One region of the Kutzneria kofuensis genome, then DNA from elsewhere that is predicted to be linked to it. Evidence: riboswitches for the same ligand, from Rfam matches in the RefSeq annotation. Region 1 holds a riboswitch; each other region holds the start of a gene.

Region 1 (6,940 bases):
CCAACACCGTGCGGCGCATCGTCACCGCCTCCGGTGTCACGGCCGACGACGTCGTGCTTGAGGTCGGCCCCGGGCTCGGTTCGCTGACCTTGGCGCTGCTGCCGGCGTGCAAGGCCGTCGTTGCCGTGGAGATCGATCCCGTGCTGGCCGCTCGGCTGCCCGTCACCGCCGCCGAGTTCGCGCCCGACGTCGCCTCCCGGCTCACCGTCGTCGGCGCCGACGCCATGCGCGTCACCGCCGACGAGATCGGGGTCGCGCCGACCGCTCTGGTCGCCAACCTCCCGTACAACGTGTCCGTGCCGATCGTGCTGCACCTGCTGGCCGAGCTGCCTTCGCTGCGGACCGGGCTCGTCATGGTGCAGTCCGAGGTCGCCGACCGCATGGCCGCCGGGCCCGGCAGCCGGGTCTACGGCGTGCCCAGCGTCAAGCTCGCCTGGTACGCCGACGCCCGCCGTGCCGGTCCCGTGCCTCGATCGGTGTTCTGGCCCGTGCCCAACGTCGACTCCGCCCTGGTCGCCTTCACCCGCCGCGAGCCCCCGTCCTCGGTGTCACGGGAAGCGCTGTTCTCCCTGGTGGACGCCGCCTTCGCCCAGCGGCGCAAGACCCTCCGGGCTGCCTTGGCCGGCTGGGCCGGCTCGGCTGACCGGGCCGGTCAGCTGCTCACCGCCGCCGGTGTCGACCCGTCGCTCCGTGGTGAGCAGCTCGGCATCGCCGAGTTCGCCCGCATCGCCGAGGTAGCCGCCGCGTAGTACCCCCATGTCCGGGCCAACGCCCCGCCGGTCGTGCTTCTTCCCGGACGTCCAGCCCGTGGACAACCCGGACCCCTCCGGATGACCGAGGGTGCCGGGGAACCTACCGTGCGATACGTCGTGGACCGAGCAATCGTCGGGCATCTGTGTGACATACCGAACGATCCGTGGTTCTTTCCGGGCACGGCTTGATTTTCCACATACCGGTCAGGTGTACTGCTACTTGCATCCATCCCGAGCGGCCGAGAGACCTGGATCGACGAAGCCGCAGCAACCACCCGACCCCGGGCAGGTGCTACAGCCAGGACCGATGGAGGACGTCATGGACCTCGCCCGAGTGTGCGCAGCGCGGCTGCTCACTCGCCGTCGAGTTGTCGATCAGTGCCGCCGCACCGCGACGGGCTGTCGGGCCGGCCGGTAACACCCCTACCGCCGCCTGCTGTCGGTTCACCCTCATTCGTCTCGTCCCGATAGGACGGTCCAAAAAGGACGGCCCTCGCGCGCCATCAGCGCGCGTGGCCGCGCGTGCCGTGGAGCAAACAGTGATCACTGTCGACAATCTGGTCAAGTCATTCCCCGCCCGGGGCGGCGCCGTGCGCGCCCTCGACGGCGTCACCCTCGAGGTCCAGGCCGGCGCCGTCTGCGGCGTCGTCGGCCCGAGCGGCTCCGGCAAGTCGACCCTGGCCCGCTGCATCGCTCTGCTCGAGCGCCCGGACAGCGGCGCCATCCGCGTCGACGGCACCGACCTCGTCACGCTCGACGGCAACCGGCTGCGCGCGGCCCGCCGGCAGATCGGCGTTGTGCCGCAAGGGGATTCGCTGCTGCGTCAGCGCACGGCGGCCGGCAATGTGGCGCTGCCGCTGGAAACCGCGGGCGTCGACGGCCCGACCCGCCGCCGCCGCGTCGGCGAACTGCTCGACCTGGTCGGCCTGACCGACAAGGCCGCCTCCTACCCCGACCAGCTCTCCGGCGGGCAGCGGCAGCGCATCGCGGTCGCCCGCGCGCTGGCCGCGAACCCGTCCGTGCTGCTCGCGGACGAGCCCACCTCGGCGCTGGACCCGGAGACCACCGGCTCCGTGCTCACCGTTCTCGACCGGGCCCGAGCGGAGCTCGGAGTCACGGTTGTTGTTGTCACACACGACATGGCGGTCGTCCGCCGGATCTGCGACGACGTCGCCGTGCTCGACGGCGGCCGGATCGTGGAGAACGGCAGGCTGCTCGACCTCGTGTCCGATGTGGACAGTCGCACCGCCAACGCGCTGCTGCCCGCGCTCGACCAGACCGACGGCATCGCCGGCGACCACGACCGCGTCGCGGACGTGGTGCTGGTCGGCTTCGCCGCGGTGGGCGCGCTGCTGCCGGAGGCGTCCAACCGGTTCGGCGTCGACCTCGCCGTGCTCGGCGGCGGACTGACCCGCCTCGGCGAGACCCCGGTCGCCCGGTTCCGACTGGGCCTGACCGGCGAGCGGGCCGACTCCGCGCTGGAGTGGATCTCCGAGGCCGGCGCCCTCGTTCGACGGACCCCGAAGGGTCCGCAGGGAGTCGCTGCGTGAGACAGACCACTCCGTGGTCCGATGTGTTCGACCTGCTCCACCCCGCGCTCGGCCAGACGCTGTACATGGTCGGCGTGGCGACGTTGTTCGCCACGGTGTTCGGGATCCCGCTGGGCGTGCTGCTGCACGTGACGGCGCCGGGCGGGCTGCGGCCCGTCCCGGTGCTGCACCGGATCCTGGGCACCGTGGTGGACTTCGGCCGATCGCTGCCGTTCATCGTGCTCATCGTGCTGCTGCAACAGGTTGTCACCCGCCCGCTGATCGGCACCTCGATCGGCCCGACCGCGGCGATCGTGCCGCTGGCCATCGGGGCGGTGCCCTTCCTCGGCCGGCTCGTCCAGTCCGCGCTGCGTGAGGTGGACGCGACGGTCGTCGAAGCGGCCGTCACCACCGGCGCCAGCCGGACCCGCATCGTGCGGTCCGTGCTGCTGGGCGAATCCGCCCCCGCGCTGGTGTCCGCGGTCGGCGTCACCGCCGTCACCCTCGTCGGCTTCTCCGCCATGGCCGGGGTCGTCGGCGGCGAGGGCCTGGGCGATCTCGCCATTCGCTACGGATACCAGCGCTACGACGACCGCGTGCTCTGGACGACGGTGCTCGTGCTCGGCGCCATCGCCATGCTCATCCAACTGCTGTTCGACGTGACGTCACGGCTCATCGACCGCCGTCGCCGCGTCACCGCCTGAAACTCGAGGAACCACAGTCCCATGAAGCTCCGTGTTGCGCTCCTTGCTGCCCTCGTGACGGCCACCGCGGCCGCCTGCGGGACGGGCGGCGGCGCGGCCGCAGACCCGAACGCCCCGCTCGTCGTCGGCGTCAGCCCCACCCCGCACGGCCAGATCCTGTCCTACGTCGCCGACAAGCTGGCGCCGGCCAAGGGCCTGAAGATCCAGGTCAAGGAGTTCACCGACTACGTCACGCCGAACACGTCGCTGGTGGACAAGTCGCTGGACGCCAACTACTTCCAGCACCAGCCCTACCTCGCCGACTTCGAGCAGAGCCACGGCGCGCAGCTGTCCTGGGTGACCGCCGTGCACCTGGAGCCGCTCGGGCTGTACTCGAAGAAGGCGCACAAGGCCGCCGACCTGCCGGACGGCGCCAAGATCGGCCTGCCCAACGACACCAGCAACGAGGCCCGGGCGCTCAAGCTGCTCGCCGACAACGGCCTGCTCAAGCTCAAGCCCGGCACGGAGACCACCGCGACCCCGCGCGACGTCGCCGGCAACCCGAAGCACCTTCAGTTCGTCGAGCTGGAGGCGGCGCAGCTGCCGCGCAGCCTGGAGGACACCGACGCCTCGATCGTGAACGGCAACTACGCGCTGTCGGCCGGTCTTGACGTCCGCGACGCGGTGCTCGTCGAAAAGGCCCAGGGCAACCCGAACGCCAACGGCCTGGTCACGCGGCCGGAGCTGGCGGGTGACAAGCGCATCAGGGAACTGGCCGAGCTGCTCAACTCCCCGCAGGTCAAGGACTACATCGAGCAGACGTTCCACGGTTCGGTCCTGCCGGCGTTCTAGCCAGCACAGCAACAGCCCGTAGGCTGGACGGGTGCTAGCCGTCGTACCGACACCAGTGACCGTCCGGGCCCCAGCGAAGGTCAACCTGCATCTCGCGGTGGGTGACCTGCGCGCAGACGGCTATCACGACCTGACGACGCTGTTCCAGTCGTTGTCGCTGACCGACGAGGTGACCGTCGCCGTCGCCGACGAGGCCGGCCTCGACGTGCGGGGCGAGGGCGCCGAGTCGGTGCCCACCGATTCGTCCAACCTGGTCTGGAAGGCCGTGCGAGCGCTCGCCGCGCACGTCGGCCGCGATCCGGATGAGCCCAAGCTGCGGATCACCATCAACAAGGGCATCCCGGTGGCCGGCGGCATGGCCGGCGGCAGCGCGGACGCCGCCGCCACGCTCGTCGCGCTGGCGCACCTGTGGCGGCTGGAGATGGGCCGCGACGAGCTGGCGACTGTCGCCGCCGAACTCGGCAGCGACGTGCCGTTCGTGCTGCAGGGCGGTTTGGCGCTGGGGACCGGGCGCGGCGAGCAGCTTGTCCCCGTGCTGTCCCGGCACACCTATCACTGGGTGATCGCCCTGGACAGCGGCGGCCTGTCCACCCCCGAGGTGTACCGCGAGCTGGACCGGCTGCGCGCCGACGGCAACCCGCCTCGGGTCGGCGCCGTCGAGCCCGTGCTGGAGGCCCTGGCCTCCGGCGACCCCAACCAGCTGGCGCTGCTGCTCGGCAACGACCTCCAGGCCGCCGCCGTCTCGCTGCGCCCCGGCCTGCGCCGCACGCTCCGTGCCGGCGTCAACGCCGGGGCGCTGGCCGGCATCGTCTCCGGCTCCGGGCCCACCTGCGCCTTCCTCTGCTCCGACGGCGACGCCGCCGTCCGGGTCGCCGCGGAGCTGTCCGGCGCCGGCGTGTGCCGGACCGTGCGGGTGGCGCAGGGCCCGGTCGCCGGCGCCCGTGTGATCACCGGCGACGACGCGGCCCGCCCCACCCCGCCCGAGGTGCACGCCTAGAAGCCGCCGCAGCTGGCGGTCGCGAACGGCCCGCTGGCCGTCGCCGTCTTGGCTTCCTTGCCGTTCACGGTGACCTTGCACGTGACGGAGCCGCCGTCGGCGCCGGCGCTGACGGTGAGCGAGCCGCCGCTGAACAGGCCCTTGGCCTGAAGGTCCTTGTGCCACGGCAGCTGGCTGGCGGTCTCCTGGTTCATGGAGCTGCCGTTGCCGTCGAACGAGCTGTAGGTGACCGTCGCGCCCTTGGCGTCTCCCGTCACCTCGTAGGTGATCGTGGAGACGGCGTTCTGCTGCTGGTTCACGTCGTTGACGGCCTTGGTGAACACGGCGACGTACAGGATGCAGATCACCAGGCCGATGACCGACAGCACGGCGCCGGTGATGGCCAGGCCGCGATTGGTGGCCTTGCCGCTGCTGGCCCGGGCGATGCCGATGATCGACAGCACCAGGCCGACGATCACCAGCGGCCAGGCCACGACGCCGATGAACGGGATGAAGCTGAGCAGGAGGCCGACGAGCCCGAGAACGAAGCCGGCGGTGCCGAGACCGTTGCGGGGCGGCTGCCCCTGCGGCTGGACGTCGGTGGCCGGTGGCGGGAAGTACGGGGCGGACATGGTGCTCACTTTCGGTCATCTCGCGCTGGTGCCAGACGCATCACCGGCGGCCACTTCGCCGTTACGTACCCTTTTCGCGTGGCGAACCTGGTCAACCTCGAGTCCGTGAGCAAGTCCTATGGCGTGAAGGCGCTGCTCGACGCCGTTTCCCTGGGCGTGAACGAGGGTGATCGCATCGGCGTCGTTGGTCTGAACGGCGGCGGGAAGACCACCCTTCTGGAGGTGCTGACCGGGCTGGAGCCGCCGGACGAGGGACGGGTCAGCCAGACGAGGGACCTGCGGATGGCGGTCGTCACGCAGCGCACCGAACTGATCGGGGACACGGTGCGCGCGGCGGTGCTGGATCCGCACGGGTACGCCTCGGAGCACGAGTGGGCGTCGGACGCCCGGGTCCGGTCGATTCTCGACGGCCTGGGGATCACCGCGCTGGGCCTGGACTCGCCGGTGGCGACGATGTCGGGTGGCGAGCGGCGCCGAGTGGCGCTGGCGGCGGCGTTGATCCGCGAGCTGGACCTGCTGGTGTTGGACGAGCCGACGAACCACCTGGACGTCGAGGGTGTGCGATGGCTGGCCGAGCACCTGCTGGCCCGGCGCAGCGCCCTCGTGGTCGTGACCCACGACCGGTGGTTCCTGGACACGGTGTGCACCCGGACCTGGGAAGTCGTGGGCGGGAACGTCGAGCAGTACGAGGGCGGCTACGCGGACTGGGTGTACGCCCGGGCGGAGCGCGCGCGGCTGGCCGACACGGCGGAGGAGAAGCGCCGCAACCTGGCCCGCAAGGAGCTGGCCTGGCTGCGCCGCGGCGCGCCGGCCCGAACATCCAAGCCCCGGTACCGGATCGAGAACGCCGAGGCGATCATCTCGGACGTGCCGCCGCCGCGGGACAAGGTCGAGCTGATGGCGTTCGCGAAGCGCCGGCTCGGCCGCACGGTGATCGAGCTGGAGGACGTGTCGTTCACGCTCGGCGACCGCACCCTGCTCGACCACGTGACGTGGCGGATCGGGCCGGGCGACCGGATCGGCCTGGTCGGCGTGAACGGCTCGGGCAAGACGTCGCTGCTGCGGCTGCTGGCCGGCGACCGCGAGCCGGACAGCGGCAAGCGGGTGCAGGGGCAGACGGTCCGGCTGGCGCACCTCACCCAGGAGCTGCACGACCTGCCGGGCGAGCTCAGGGTGCTGGAGGCGGTCGAGGAGGTCGCCCGCCGGGTGGTGCTGGGCAAGGTGGAGCTGTCGGCGTCGCAGCTGGCGGAGAAGTTCGGCTTCACCAAGGCCAAGCAGTGGACGCCGGTGGCCGACCTGTCCGGCGGCGAGCGGCGGCGGCTGCAGCTGGCCCGGCTGCTGATGGCCGAGCCGAACGTGCTGCTGCTCGACGAGCCCACCAACGACCTGGACATCGACACGCTGCAGCAGCTGGAGGACCTGCTCGACTCGTGGCCGGGCACCATGGTCGTCGTCTCGCACGACCGGTACCTGATCGAACGCGTCTGCGACCAGGTGGTGGCGCTGTTCGGCGAGG
Region 2 (6,940 bases), 1.2 Mb from region 1:
CGGGTCGCCCGCTAGCCACGGCTGGGTGGTTGCCGGCCGGCATGGACCGCCCGGCACGGTGGTCACCGGGTCAACCCTTGATCTCCGACCATGCCTGGGTCCATGCGCCGTAGTCCTCGCACTTGACGTCCGTGCGACCGTCCAGGCACTGGGAGATCGGTGTGGTCCAGTAGGCGATCTTCGACGCGTACGAGGCGTCGCCGGCGTGGTAGGTGTCGCAGTGCTTGCGGTCCACGGTCAGCGCGCACGCCTTGGAGTTGGCCGGCGCTTCGCCGAAGTACTCGGCGACCTGGGCGTTGACCTCGGGGCTGATGATGTGGTTCAGCCACAGGTAGGCGCAGGTCTTGTGCTCGGACCTGGTGGCCACCATCCAGGTGTCCGACCAGCCGGTCGCGCCCTCGGACGGCACCACCGCCTCCAGCGGCACGCCGGCGCTCCTGGTGACGTTGACGGTCACCTGCCAGCCGAGGCCCACGACGGCGTCGGCGTTGGTCAGGGCCCGGCTCTCCTTGAGGTAGTCCGTCCAGTACGTGCCGACCATGGGGTGCTGCCCGCGCAGCAGGTCGACGGCGGCCCGGAACTGGGTGCTGTCGAGCGCGTAGGGGTTGGTGATGCCCAGGTCCAGGCGGTGGGCCCGGAGGTAGAGGGCGGCGTCGGCGATGTAGATCGGCGAGTCGTAGACGCTGATCTTGCCCTTGTACCGGGAGTTCGGGTCGAACACCGTCGACCAGGAGGTGGGAGCCGGGGTCACCTTGTCGGTGCGCCAGGTGAGGAGGTTCGCGCCCCAGCCGTGGGGGATGCCGTAGGGCACGCCGCCGACGCTGTTCCACGACTGGTTCTTGAGGAAGCCGAAGACATCGGCGTAGTCGGGCACAAGGGAGGTGTTCACCGGCTCCACGTCGCCGGCGGCGATCAGCCGCAGCGAGGCGTCCCCGGAGGCGGAGACGACATCGTACTGACCGGTCTTCATCAGGCTGATGGCCTCGTCGGAGGTGTCGAACTGCCGGACGTCGACCTTGCAGCCGGTCTCCTGCTCGAACGGGGTCACCCAGTCGACCTTCGGGTCGTTGGAGCCGTTCTCCGCGTAGCCGGGCCAGGCCAGCACGGACAGCTGGCCCTCCGGCTGCCCGAGCTTGCCCAGCGCGGTCAGCGAGGGCGGGGTGAAGCGCTGCCCGCCGCCGGGCATCGCCAGATTGCCGCCCGCGGCGGTGCCGCAGGCGGTGAGCGCCATGCTCGCCGCGAGCAGACCGGCCAGCAGCGCCGTGTTCTTCATGATCGACCTTCCCGCCCGTGCCGGTGACCGCGAGGTGTGCTCATGCCACCGGGTCAACCGGCGCCGCCCGGCGGGCACCGCGCCGGGGCCGGGCACGAAGGTGATGTCGTCACGTGTCGGGAGCTGCTTTAGCGCGTCCCGTGCCGCAGGCGGGAAGATCCACTCGATCGTGGCGTGCGGATCGTTGACGGCACAAAGAAGCCGGCGCGTGAGGCACGCGCCGGCAACCTTGTGGTGTGGTCAGCCCCGGTGGGGTCAGAGGCCGAGGGCCTCGGTGACGGCGGCGGCGTTCGGCGGCACGACGGCCTTCGGGCCGATGCGGTCGGCGACGGCGTCGAGCGTCTTCAGGCCGTCGCCGGTGATCAGCAGCACGGTGTCCGCGTCGGGGTCGAGCTGGCCGGTCTCGACCAGCTTCTTCGCGGTCGCCACGGTGACGCCGCCGGCGGTCTCGGCGAAAATGCCCTCGGTGCGGGCCAGCAGCCGGATGCCTTCGACGACCTCTTCGTCGGTGACGTCCTCGACGGCGCCGCCGGTGCGGCGCACGGTGTCCAGCACGTACGGGCCGTCGGCGGGCGCGCCGATCGCCAGCGAGCGGGCGATGGTGTCCGGGCGGACCGGCGACACGACGTCGGTGCCGGCCTTGTAGGCGGTGGAGACCGGGGAGCAGCCGGTGGCCTGGGCGCCGAACACCCGGTACGGGGTGGCGTCCACGAGGCCGAGCTCGCCCAGCTCGCGGAAGCCCTTGTCCACCTTGGTCAGCTGCGAGCCGGAGGCGACCGGCACCACGATCTGCCCGGGCAGCCGCCAGCCGAGCTGCTCGGCGACCTCGTAGGCCAGGGTCTTGGAGCCCTCCGCGTAGTACGGCCGGACGTTGACGTTCACGAACGCCCAGTCCTCGTGCTCGGCGGCGAGCTGGGTGGCCAGCCGGTTCACGTCGTCGTAGTTGCCGTCCACGGCGATCAGCGCGCCGTCGTAGACCGCGGTGGTGAGGATCTTGGCCTTCTCCAGCGACGACGGGATCAGCACCACCGACTCCCAGCCGGCGCGGGCGGCCGCGGCGGCGACGGCGTTGGCCAGATTGCCGGTGGAGGGGCAGGCCAGCACCTTGAAGCCGAGCTGGCGGGCGGCGGCCAGGGCGACGGCGACGACGCGGTCCTTGAACGAGTGCGTCGGGTTGCCGGTGTCGTCCTTCACCCACAGGTTGCGCACGCCGAGCGCTGCGCCGAGGCGGTCGGCCTTGACCAGGCGGGTCAGGCCGGGCTCGGTGTTGGGGTAGGACTGGACGTCGGTGGGCACCGGCAGCAGGTTGCGGTAGCGCCAGATGGACTTGGGGCCGGCCTCGATGTCCTCGCGGCGGACGTGGCCGAACTCGTAGGCGACTTCGAGGGGGCCGAAACACTCGCTACAGGCGAATTCCGCGGCCAGCGGGATCTGGTGTCCGCACTCCCGACAGCTCAGGGCGCGCGCGGGCCCGAGGTTGAAGGCGGCGGTGGTGCGAGCGTCGACGGTCGTCGTCATGGGAGGTATCTCCTCATCTTTCCCACGTGTGGGTCGGAATTGGCACCGTGATCGACGCGTGGAGATGCGTCGCCGGTTGCCGGGGCTTCGTCGGGCCGTTCCCTCTGCCCCTCTGGATGAGCGGTGTTCAGTTGTGACCTGCACGGTACGGCAATGCGACGCGGGGTCGCCACTCCGTGGCCCACGATGCGGGACCGGCGGGGCTGTCAGGGGGACGTGGAAGGATGACGGCGTGAGTGCCGCCCCCGAACCGCTGCTGCTCGTGCTCGGCGACGAGGAACTGCTGGTCGAACGGGCCGTGCGGGCCGCGCTGGCCACGGCGCGCAAGGCCGATCCGCAGGCCGATCTGACGCGTGTGCGGGTGACTGACCTCACCCCGCCGGAGCTGGCCGAGCTGCTCAGCCCGTCGCTGTTCGCCGAGGGGCGGGTGGTGGTGCTGGAGGGCGCGCAGGAGGTCGGCAAGGAGGTCGCCGACGCCGTCCTCGCCTACGCCAAGGAGCCGGCCGACGGCATCGTGCTGATCGTGCTGCACACCGGCGGCGGCCGGGCGAAGGTGGCCAAGGACCTGCCGGGCGCGCTGAAGAAGGCCGGCGCCGTGGTGGTGGAGTGCTCCAAGATCACCAAGCCGGCCGACCGGGACGCGTTCGTCCGCGACGAGGTGAAGCGGGCCGGCGGCAAGATCGATCCCGCCGGGCTGGCCGCGCTGATCGAGACCGTCGGCACCGACCTGCGGGAGCTGGCCGCCGCCGCCTCGCAGCTGGTCACTGACAATGACGGCAAGGTCGACGAGGCCGCGGTCCGCCGCTACCACCAGGGCAAGGCCGAGGTGACCGGCTTCGCCGTGGCGGATCTGGCCGTAGTGGGGGATCGGGCCGGCGCGATGGAGGCGCTGCGCTGGGCGATGCAGCTCGGCGTGCCGCACGTGCTCGTGGCCGACGCATTGGCCGAGGGGGTGCGCACCGTGGCGAAGGTGGCCTCCGCCGGCCGGGGCGACCCGTTCCGCATGGCCGGCGATCTGGGCATGCCGCCGTGGAAGGTGAAGCGGGCGCAGGGCCAGGCCCGCGGCTGGACGCCGGCCGGCCTGGCCGAGGCGATGCAGGTCGTGGCGGCGCTGAACGCCGATGTGAAGGGCGTGGCCGCCGACGCGGACTACGCGTTGGAGCGGGCGGTGTTGAAGGTGGTTGCGGCGCACCAGATGGGCTGACGCCACTGGTGTGTTGTGGTGGCCTCGCCGACTCCAGGTGCGGTGGTCGAAACGGGCGGCGCGGGGCCGGTGTGGGTGCGCCGCCACGAGGGCGTGTCTCGCGGTCGGCCTCTCCTGTTACGGCCAGTCATCGGCGATTGCCGGGCGCGGGGGCATTGAAGGCCAAGCCCTGACCGGAATTGAGTTCTGTTTCGGCGGTTCGGGAAGCCGATCCGGGGCCTTCGTGCAATTCGCTGGGCGAAGGTGACGAACTCTCATACGCTTTCGCGGCTTTGAAATCACTGCCTACGCGTACGTGCAGTGATCGTACACAGGTGACTTTCCAGGCCCATGTGGTCCGTCTGGGGGAATGGTAGGGCCGGGCGGGGGCCGCGACCGTAGATAGAGGTCGAATGCGCAAGCTCTTACCTTTGTTGTCGGCGGTGTGCATGGCGGTCGTGTTGGGACCGACCGCCGTCGGGCAGCCGAGCGCCCCGCCGAAGCCGGCCGGATCGGGTTGGCGGGTGGTGGACGGCCAGGTGGCCTGGACGTCGGCGAAGCCGATGTCGGGCGACGCGGCGGTGGAGTTCTGGTCCGACGGCAAACTGCTCGGCCGGGCCAGGTCGTCCCGCGACGGCAGGACGTTCTCGTTGCCCGGCAAGGCACTGGGCGACCTCGGCAAGGTGGAGGTCCGGGCCGGCGGGCGCCGGTTGGACGCCCCCGACCCGAAGTTCCGGGCCAACCAGGCGCCCGCCGCCCTGCCGCCGCTGCTGCCCAAGGGTGTGGCCGATCCGGGTACTCCGGGGCCGTACCAGACGGTCACGGGTGAGTACGCCCTCGACCCGGTTCGGCTGCCCGGACTCGACGGGCCGATCGAGATGCAGGCCGTCGTCGTGGCGCCGAGGAACGCGCCGGGAAACCGCCCGCTGGTGTTGTTCCTGCACGGCCGGCACGGATCCTGCTACAACCCGAACAACCCCGCTGACCAGCCCTTCACCTGGCCGTGCCCGGCCGGAACGCTGATGGTGCCGAGTTATCGCGGCTATCTGCAGACCCAGCAGTTGTTGGCGTCGCAGGGATACGACACGGTCTCCGTCTCGGCGGACGCCATCAACGCCTTGGACTTCCAGGCCGAGGACGGCGGCGCGCAGGCCCGCTCTTCGCTGGTGCGACTGCATCTCGCGCACTGGGCGGACTGGGCCGGCGCGGGCCGGGCCTCGGCGCCGCAGATCGTGCGGGACGCGCCGGTGGCGGACATGTCGAAGGTCCTGCTGGTCGGCCACTCCCGCGGCGGCGAAGGCGTCAACCAGGCGGCGTTGGACAGCCTGGCCCCGCCGCCGTTCGACTCGGGCTACTCGGGCCCGGTCCGCTGGACGATCCGCGGCAACGTGTTCATCGCCCCGACCATCTTCGGCCAGAACCCCACGCCGGACGTGCCGTCGGTGACCTTCCTGCCGGCGTGCGACGGGGACGTGTCCAATCTTCAGGGGCAGCAGTACATCGACTCGACGCGGGGCGTCAGCCGCGGCAAGGCGCTGCACAGCGCCCTGTACATCGCGGGGGCGAACCACAACTTCTTCAACGTCGAGTGGACTCCGGGCGAGTCGGCGGCCCCGTCCGTGGACGACTATTTTCCCGGCGACACCCCCAACCCGCTCTGCGACCCCGGCCAGCCGGCGCGGCTGACCGCCGCCCAGCAGCGTGCGGTCGGTGCGACCTATGTCGCCGCGGCCGCGCATCTGTTCGTGGACCACGAGCTTCGGGTGCAGCCGCTGCTGGACGGTTCCGGCGTGCGGGCGCCGTCGGCCGATCCGGCCCGGGTGCTCAGCCACGCCCTGGGCGGCGACCGGACGCCGGTGGTGGTGCCGGACCAGTCCACCAAGATCACCGGTAGCGGCAAGCTGTGTGACGAGATCAACGCCGCCACGGCCTGCCTGGCCGGAGCCGACCAGTACAAGTCGCCGCACACGGTGTCGTTCACCGCGGCTCCCACCGAGGCCGGCCGGTCCGCGGTGGACGTGCGCTGGTCGGCCGCGGGAACCGCGGCGGTGATCGAGCCACCGCGCCCGGTGTGGCTGCTCGGGGAGCAGTCCCTGGCGCTGCGGGTGATCGTCCCGGAGAACTCCACGGGCACGTCCTTCGAGGTGGCGGCCACGGACGGCAGCGGCAGGCGGACCAAGCTCGGCAAGGTGACGCTGAACGGCCTGCCCGGCGCGGATCGCACGATGTCGTACTGGGCCCAGGAGGTGCGCGTCCCGGTGCCGCCGGTGCTGCAGGTGGCCAAGCTCGAACTGGTCCCGTCGACCACCAGTGGTGAGGCCTGGCTGCTCGACGCCCACGGCTGGCGTCCTGGCCTGCCGGACCCGGATCCGGCCAAGCTGACCCGGGTCGACCTCGGTCGGGTGACGGCGCCGGAAGGCGATTCGGGTTCGAAGAACTACCAGGTCCCGGTGACCGTGACCGGCGACGCGGGCGGTGTGCTGAAGCTGTTCCGCAGTGACTCGACCGGGCGGACGTGGACCGAGGAGGCGTTGACGCTCGCGCCCGGGCAGCACACGGTCGACCTGTCCACGACCGTGGTCGGGAACACCCGTTGGAGCGCGAACTACCTGGTCGGCGCGGAGATCAAGGCGGCCAAGGGCACGGTCGTGGGGTCCTACCAGGGCGGTGTGCTGGTGACCAACGACGACCCGGCGCCCACCATCACCGTGACGCCGACGTCGTCGGTGGCTGCGGGCGGGGCCTTGACGTGGCACGTGACGCTGTCCGAGGCGGCCGACGCGGACATCTTCGTCTTCGGCCCGTTCGTGGCGCCGGCGACCGGCCCCGAGCTGTCGACCACGGACGTGGACCCGGCCTGGCTGAGGTCGTGGGGAATCGATCCGCAGCCGTCACGGCCGCTGTCGACCCTGAGCCAGCTCGTGCTGGACGGGCGAATCGCGGCCGGGGCCGTCAGCGGCGACGTG
Region 3 (6,940 bases), 2.6 Mb from region 1:
CCCGAAACAGCAGGTCATCACCCGGTTTTCGGCGCTGTATGCGACCTGTCACGAGGGGTGGCCGTCAGCTGCACCAGGACCGGGCCGCTGCGCTGGCAGGCCTGGCCGCAGTCGGTCTCCAGCGTGCAGCACAGGGAGCAGACCGCGCCGCCGTGGTGGACGCAGTCGACGATGTCCGGCAGCTCGTAGGGGTCCTCGCACACCTCGCACACGTGGGTCTCGGTGAGGTCGGCCGCGCCGGAATCGGGACCGGACACCAGGTTCGGCCGCGCGAGGTAGTACCGGCCGCCGGTCAGCCGCGCCGTCACCGGGACCGCGACCATGGCCAGCACGAGGGCGATGAACGGGCTCCACGCTGCGGCGATCGGCCCGAACGCGCCGAAGTAGGCGATCACGGACACGACCGAGGCCAGCACCATCGAGCCGAAGCCGACCGGGTTCACCGCGTACAGGTAGGCGCGCTTGAACTCGACGTAGGGCGGGCTCCAGCCGAGCGGCTTGCAGATCACCAGGTCGGCGACGACGGCGCCGATCCAGGCGATCGCCACGTTCGAGTAGAAGCCGAGGATGGTGTTCAGGAAGGCGAACGCGCCGAACTCCATCAGCGCCAGCGCGATGCCGCAGTTGACCAGCACGTACCAGGCGCGGCCGGGGTGGCGGTGCAGGACGCGGGAGAAGAAGTTCGCGAACGACAGCGAGCCGGAGTAGGCGTTGGTCGTGTTGATCTTGATCTGGGAGACGATCACGAACAGCGCCGCCAGCGGCAGCGTCACGGCGCCGAGCGCCGGCCGCACGGCCTCCACGTAGGGGGCGATCGGTTCCAGGACGGCGGACTGCCCGATCGCCCCCAACGCGCAGAACGCCAGGAACGCGCCGCCGAGTTGCTTCAGCGCCCCCAGCACCACCCAGCCGGGCCCGGCGGCGATCACCGCCGCCCACCAGGCCCGCCGGTTGGCCTCCGTCTTCGCCGGCATGAACCGCAGGTAGTCGGCCTGCTCGCCGATCTGCCCGATCAGCGACAGCGCGACGCCCGCGCCGAGCCCGACCCCGGTCAGCGACAGGCCGCCGCCGAACGCCGTGAACTGGCCGAACCGCTCCGGGTGCGTCGCCAGCACGACCACGAACGGCAGCACCAGCCCGACCAGCCACACCGGCTGCGTCCACACCTGCATCCGGGCCAGCGCGCGCATCCCGAACAGCACGAACGGCAGCACGATCAACGTGGTCAGCAGGTAGCCCAGCGCCAGGGGTAAGCCGAAGGCCAGCTGGAACGCCTGCGCCATGATCGACCCCTCCAGCGAGAAGAAGATCACCGTGAAGCTGGCGTAGATCAGCGACGTGAGCGTCGACCCGAAGTAGCCGAAGCCGGCGCCGCGGGTGAGCAGGTCCATGTCCACGCCGTAACGGGCGCAGGCGACGGCGATCGGGACGCCGGTGGCGAAGATGACCACCGCGGCGATGCCGATCGCCAGCGCCGCCGACGAGAAGCCGTGCAGCATCACGATGCTCGCGCCGATGGCGAAGTCGGCCAGGTAGGCGATGCCGCCCAGCGCCGTGCTCGCCACCGCGAACGGGGACCAGCGGCGAAAGGAGTGGGCGGCGTAGCGCAGCGAGAAGTCCTCGCTGGCCTCGTTGGCCGCGAGCCACGCGTAGCGGCGCTTGGGTCCGGTCTTCACTGCGGTGACGGTCATGGGTTCCGACCGTAGGAAGCGCCCTTTACGTCCAGGTTCCGTCGCTGTTACCCCCACCTGGGCAGGTGATCTTCTCCGGCGCGGCGCACCGGGACGGACGGTGCGCGGGCCGACCGGGTAGCGTGCCAGGCGTGGCCGTGCCGGATCCTGTCGACTTCCGTCTGCTCTCGCTGATCGCCGAGATGGGTCGGGCCGCCGTGCACGACGTCGCCGCGCGGCTGGGCATGGACCCGCGGGAGGCGGCCGCGCGGCTGGTGGCGCTGTCCGCACAGGGCATGCCGCTGCTGGTGGGCGTGGAGTGCGACCCGAACGGGATCAGGGCAGCGCTGGCCGCGGCGAGCCGTCCGCAGCAGCAGTGGCAGGCGTACCCGCAGCAACAGCCGCAGTACGGACCGCCGCAACAGCAAATGCCGCCCCAGTTCCAGCAGCAGCACCCCCAGCCGCAGTACGCTCCGCCGCCCCAGCAGTACGCGCCGGCGCCGCAGAGCGTGCCGTTCCCCGTGCAGCAGCCGCCCGCACAGCCGCAGCCTCAGCCGACGCAGGCACCGGCGCCTTCGCAGCCGCCGGCGGGCGGCACCTGGGGGCCGCCGCAGACGTCGGCGTGGGCGCGTGGCGACGAGCAGACCGTCACGGCCGCGCCGGTGCCGCCGCCGAAGTTCACGGTCGGGACCTCGCAGCAGACCGTCGGCCTTGAGGGCGAGCAGTTGTCCATCCAGCTGGTCGAGGTCGTCGACCCGGCGGACTTCCTGTTCACCGCCGCCGGCTACCGGCTGCAGGAGGGCGAGCGGGCTGTGGTGGTGCACACGGAGCTGACCAACCGCGGCACGGTGCCGTTCTCCTCGCTGCCCGACCTGTACCTGCTCCTGGTCACCGCCGACGGCCAGACCATCTCCAAGGCACCGGTGTCGCTGTCGTCCCGGCCGCCGCACCGCATCGGCGTGCAGCCGGGCGAGACCGCCGGCGGGCACACCGTCTACGTGCTGCCGGACTCCACCGAGCTCACGTCGGTGCGCTGGAGCCCACGCCCCGACGACCCCCAGCACTCCCTCACCTGGGAGATCGAGGCCTGACACCGGGCATTTTTCGCTACGTGAGTGGCTCAGGTGCCTCCTGAGCGAAAATGAGCCACTCACGTAGCGGAAAAAAGGGGAGAAGGGGTCAGCCCTCGGCGCGGAGTGTTTCCAGGGCGTCGCGCAGGTCGTCCGGGTACTGGCTCTCGAACGTCACCCACTCGCCGTCGGCGGGGTGGTGGAACGACAGCGTCTTGGCCTGCAGCCACTGCCGGGTCAGGTTGAGCCGCTTGGCCAGCACCGGGTCCGCCCCGTAGGTCAGGTCGCCGACGCAGGGGTGGCGCAGCGCGGAGAAGTGCACGCGGATCTGGTGGGTACGCCCCGTCTCCAGGTGCACCTCCAGCAGCGACGCCGCCCGGAACGCCTCGATCATCTCGTAGTGGGTGACGCTGGGCCGCCCGCTGGCCACGACCGCCCACTTGTAGTCGTGCTTGGGGTGCCGGTCGATGGGCGCGTCGATGGTGCCGCGCGTCGGGTCGGGATGCCCCTGCACGAGCGCGTGGTAGACCTTGTCCACGGTGCGTTCCTTGAACGCCCGCTTCAGCACGGTGTACGCGTGCTCGCTCTTGGCCACGACCATCACGCCGGTGGTGCCGGCGTCCAGCCGGTGCACCACGCCCTGCCGCTCGGCGGCGCCGGAGGTGGAGATCCGGATGCCGGCGGCGGCCAGCCCGCCGACCACGGTCGGACCGGTCCACCCGGGACTCGGGTGCACGGCGACGCCCACGGGCTTGTCCACCACGACCACGTCGTCGTCCTCGTACAGCACGACCAGGCCCTCGACGGGGATCGCCTGCACGGTGACGGGCTGCGCGGGCGCCGGCAGCGTCACTTCGAGCCACGCGCCGGCGACCAGCCGGTCGGACTTGCCGACGGCGCGGCCGTCGACCAGCACGTCACCGGAGTCGGCCAGCGTGGCGACGGTGGTCCGGGACAGGCCGAGCAGCTTGGACAGGCCGGCGTCGACGCGCATGCCGTCGAGGCCGTCGGGCACGGGCAGCGTGCGCAGGTCACTCACCGGCCTTGGCCTCCCGCGTGGAGCGGCCGTCGTAGTCCCGGCCGATGATCGCCATCAGCACGATGAGCGCGCCACCGACGCAGATCGCCGAGTCGGCGAAGTTGAACACCGGGAAGTACTGCGCGTTCGGCCCGAACACCGAGATGAAGTCGACCACGTGCCCCTGCAGCGCGCCGGGCGCCCGGAAGATCCGGTCCAGCAGGTTGCCGAGGGCGCCGCCGAACACGAAGCCGAGGCCGACGGCCCAGCCGCGCGAGCGCAGCCGGGGCGCCACCCAGATGATCGCGGCCAGCACGCCGACGCAGATCACGCTGAACACCCACGTCATGCCGGTGACGCCGAGCGAGAAGGCGGCGTACGGGTTGCGGATCACGTCCAGGTAGACCAGGCCGCCGGCGAGTTCGAGCGGCGGCCGGCCCTCGAGGTTGGCGACGACCAGCGCCTTGGTGACGATGTCCAGGGCCAGCGCGACGACGGCGGCCGTCACCAGCAGGCCGATCCGGCGGGGCAGCAGGCGCTGGGCCGCGACCGGTTCGGTGTTGGGCTCGGTGCTCACCGGCCCATTGTCCCTCAGCTCGCGACGAACGGCGGCAGCGGCCGGGTGTCGTCGGCGGGCACCCACCGGCCGTCCTGCTGCGCGTACGTCCACTTCGGTCCCTCGGTGACCAGCGTGCGCAGCGCGGCGACGAGGCGGTCCACGTGCTCGACGGTGCTGCCGAGGCCGAGGCTGGCCCGCAGCGCGCGCTGCTCGGTGGCGTCGACGCGGTCCAGCAGCCGCCGGGTCGCCACGTGCGCGCAGAACGCGCCGTCGCGGACGCCGATGCCGTACTCGGCGGACAGCGCCGCGGCGATGAGGCCGGCCTCGTGGCCGTGGATGGTGAAGCTGACGACGCCGACGCGGTCGTGGTCGCCGTGGAAGATGCTCAGCTCGTGCAGGCCGGGGATGGTGCGCAGGCCCTCACGGAGGCGGGTCAGCAGCGCCTGCTCGTGGGCGACGATGCGGTCCCAGCCGTGACGGGTGATGGTGTCGCAGGCGGCGGCGAGCGCGTGCACACCGACCACGTTCGGCGAGCCGGCCTCGTGCCGCTCCGGCACCGCCGACCACGCGACGCCCAGGTGGTCGCCCCAGTCGACGACGTTCTTGGTGGCGCCGCCGCCGACCAGGTACGGCTCGGCGGCCTGCAGCCAGTCGGCCCGGCCGATCAGCGCGCCGGCGCCGTAGGGGGCGTACAGCTTGTGGCCCGACAGCGCGACGTAGTCGACGTCGAGGGCCTTGATGTCCACGGGACGGTGCGGCGCGAGCTGCGCGGCGTCCAGGGCGATGCGGGCGCCGTAGCGACGGGCGACGGCGGCGAGGTCGGCGACCGGCCACAGCTCACCGGTGACATTGGACGCGCCCGTCACGACCACCAGCCGCGGGCCCTCCGGGCACAGCTTCAGGGCCGCCTCCAGCGCCGGCACGGCCGCGGCCGGCGACTCCGGAGTCTGAACGCGACGGACGTTCGGGCCGCGCCAGGGCAGCAGCGCCGCGTGGTGCTCGGTGTCGAACAGCACCACGGAAGTGCGGCGCGGCAACGACTTCGCGAGCAGGTTGAGCGAGTCCGTGGTGTTGCGGGTGAACACGACGGTGTCCGAGGACCGCGCGCCCACGAAGCGCCGCAACGTGTCGCGGGCCTGCTCGTAGACCTTTGTGGACACCTGGGAGGCGAAACCCGCTCCCCGGTGGACACTCGCGTACCAGGGCAGCAGCTCGTCGACCGCGTCGCGCACCTGCTCCAGACAGGGGGCGCTGGCCGCGTGGTCGAGGTTGGCGTACGTGACGCGGTCGCCGGTGACCAGCGGCACCGACAGACGGGCGCCGACCACCGCCGGCACGGTGGGGATGTCGGTGGGGGTGATGGCGCTGTCGGTGTTGCGGGCCGGCGGGATCGCGATGGTCACCGGGGTGCTCCTCGGGTCAGGGACCCGCCTTGGAGAGGGTCCGCGCTTGCCCGGTCGCCGTGTGCGACGGGCCTGGTCCTCACCCGGGGCACCCCACCGCGGAGGAGGGTTGCCGGCCAGCTAGCCGGGGCTTGACGCTGGCACTCATGACCTTTCGGCGACCACCGTAACCGACGGTGTGCGGTTCGGTCGAGGCCCCTTCCACATCGTGAGAGGCGTCACTAACGAGTGATTTCGTTCCCGGAGGGGTGAAACGCCGGTCTTTTCCCGGCGCGACCGGCGCAGACTCGGCGGGCGCACCACGTGTGGCCGACCGCTCGGAGGTAGTCATGTTCCGCGAGCTCGACGACGAGCTCAACCGGCATCTGGCGATGCTGGCCGACCTCGCGCAGGACCCGGACGACCGGCTGGTCAGCGGCGTCACCCGGGCCCAGCTGCCGCGGGTCGTGGACGCCGTCGCCACGCTGCTCAGCGAGCACTCCCCCGACGCAGGAGGCCGCTGCGGCGCCTGCCGCCCCGACCACTGGTGGCAGCCCCGCCCCGCCTTCCCCTGCCCCGCCTACCTGGCCGTGCACCGGGCCCTCTTCGCCGGCACCCTCACCTGACCGGGGTCACTCGCGGCCCGACTCGCCCTTCCAGCGGGCAAACCGCCCGGCCCGGTCGACGGCGCGGATCCGGCGCTCGGTGGCGTCCCGGACCTTCTCGGTGGCGACGACCAGCAGCTGGTCCTCCTCCTGCAGCCGGGTCGTCGGCGTCGGGGTGAAACCGGCGTCGTCGCGCACGATCAGGCTGATGGTGGCCCCCACGGGCAGCCGTAGTTCCGACAGGTAGACGCCGTGCAGCTTGGATCCGGGCTGCACGCGGACCTGCAGGAGCTCGGCGCCGAGGGTGTCCAGCGGTGCGGAGTCGACCTCGATCTCCTGGGTGTCGCCGGGCTTCACGAGCCCGAGCCAGCGGGCGACGAGCGGCAGGGTGCCGCCCTGGACGAGGGTCAGCACGACGACGAGCACGAAGACGGCGTCGACGAGGCGTTGGGCGCCGGGAACGCCCTGGGTCAACGGAATCAGGGCCAGCACGATGGGCACGGCGCCGCGAAGTCCGGACCACGAAAGGAAGACCTGTTCCCGCCACTTCACCCGGAAGGGCGTCATGGACAGCAACACCGAGAGCGGCCGGGCCAGCAGCAGCACCACCGCGCCGGCGACCAAGGCCGGGATCAG

What was found. Region 1 has a riboswitch for S-adenosylmethionine ahead of BJ998_RS14950 (methionine ABC transporter ATP-binding protein). Riboswitches for the same ligand answer to the same signal wherever they lie in the genome.
Region 2: it holds a riboswitch for S-adenosylmethionine, as region 1 does, so the genes downstream of both, thrC (threonine synthase) here and BJ998_RS14950 (methionine ABC transporter ATP-binding protein) in region 1, are expected to answer to the same signal.
Region 3: it holds a riboswitch for S-adenosylmethionine, as region 1 does, so the genes downstream of both, BJ998_RS27470 (aminotransferase class V-fold PLP-dependent enzyme) here and BJ998_RS14950 (methionine ABC transporter ATP-binding protein) in region 1, are expected to answer to the same signal.

What each region holds. Positions count from the first base shown of each region.
Region 1 is NZ_JACHIR010000001.1:3,281,179-3,288,118, reverse strand. It holds gene rsmA (16S rRNA (adenine(1518)-N(6)/adenine(1519)-N(6))-dimethyltransferase RsmA) at 1-749, shown strand, start outside; SAM riboswitch class I at 976-1,066, shown strand; gene BJ998_RS14950 (methionine ABC transporter ATP-binding protein) at 1,292-2,302, shown strand; gene BJ998_RS14945 (methionine ABC transporter permease) at 2,299-2,985, shown strand; gene BJ998_RS14940 (MetQ/NlpA family ABC transporter substrate-binding protein) at 3,007-3,816, shown strand; gene BJ998_RS14935 (4-(cytidine 5'-diphospho)-2-C-methyl-D-erythritol kinase) at 3,848-4,813, shown strand; gene BJ998_RS14930 (MmpS family transport accessory protein) at 4,810-5,424, opposite strand; gene BJ998_RS14925 (ABC-F family ATP-binding cassette domain-containing protein) at 5,503-6,940, shown strand, end outside.
Region 2 is NZ_JACHIR010000001.1:2,123,334-2,130,273, reverse strand. It holds gene BJ998_RS09710 (DNA internalization-related competence protein ComEC/Rec2) at 1-15, shown strand, start outside; gene BJ998_RS09705 (ABC transporter substrate-binding protein) at 71-1,273, opposite strand; gene thrC (threonine synthase) at 1,529-2,791, opposite strand; SAM riboswitch class I at 2,802-2,914, opposite strand; gene holA (DNA polymerase III subunit delta) at 3,024-3,995, shown strand; gene BJ998_RS09690 (alpha/beta hydrolase family protein) at 4,388-6,940, shown strand, end outside.
Region 3 is NZ_JACHIR010000001.1:5,929,899-5,936,838, reverse strand. It holds gene BJ998_RS27490 (purine-cytosine permease family protein) at 18-1,691, opposite strand; gene BJ998_RS27485 (Lrp/AsnC family transcriptional regulator) at 1,823-2,761, shown strand; gene BJ998_RS27480 (RluA family pseudouridine synthase) at 2,850-3,734, opposite strand; gene lspA (signal peptidase II) at 3,772-4,335, opposite strand; gene BJ998_RS27470 (aminotransferase class V-fold PLP-dependent enzyme) at 4,350-5,720, opposite strand; SAM riboswitch class IV at 5,758-5,872, opposite strand; gene BJ998_RS27465 (hypothetical protein) at 6,050-6,325, shown strand; gene BJ998_RS27460 (potassium/proton antiporter) at 6,332-6,940, opposite strand, start outside.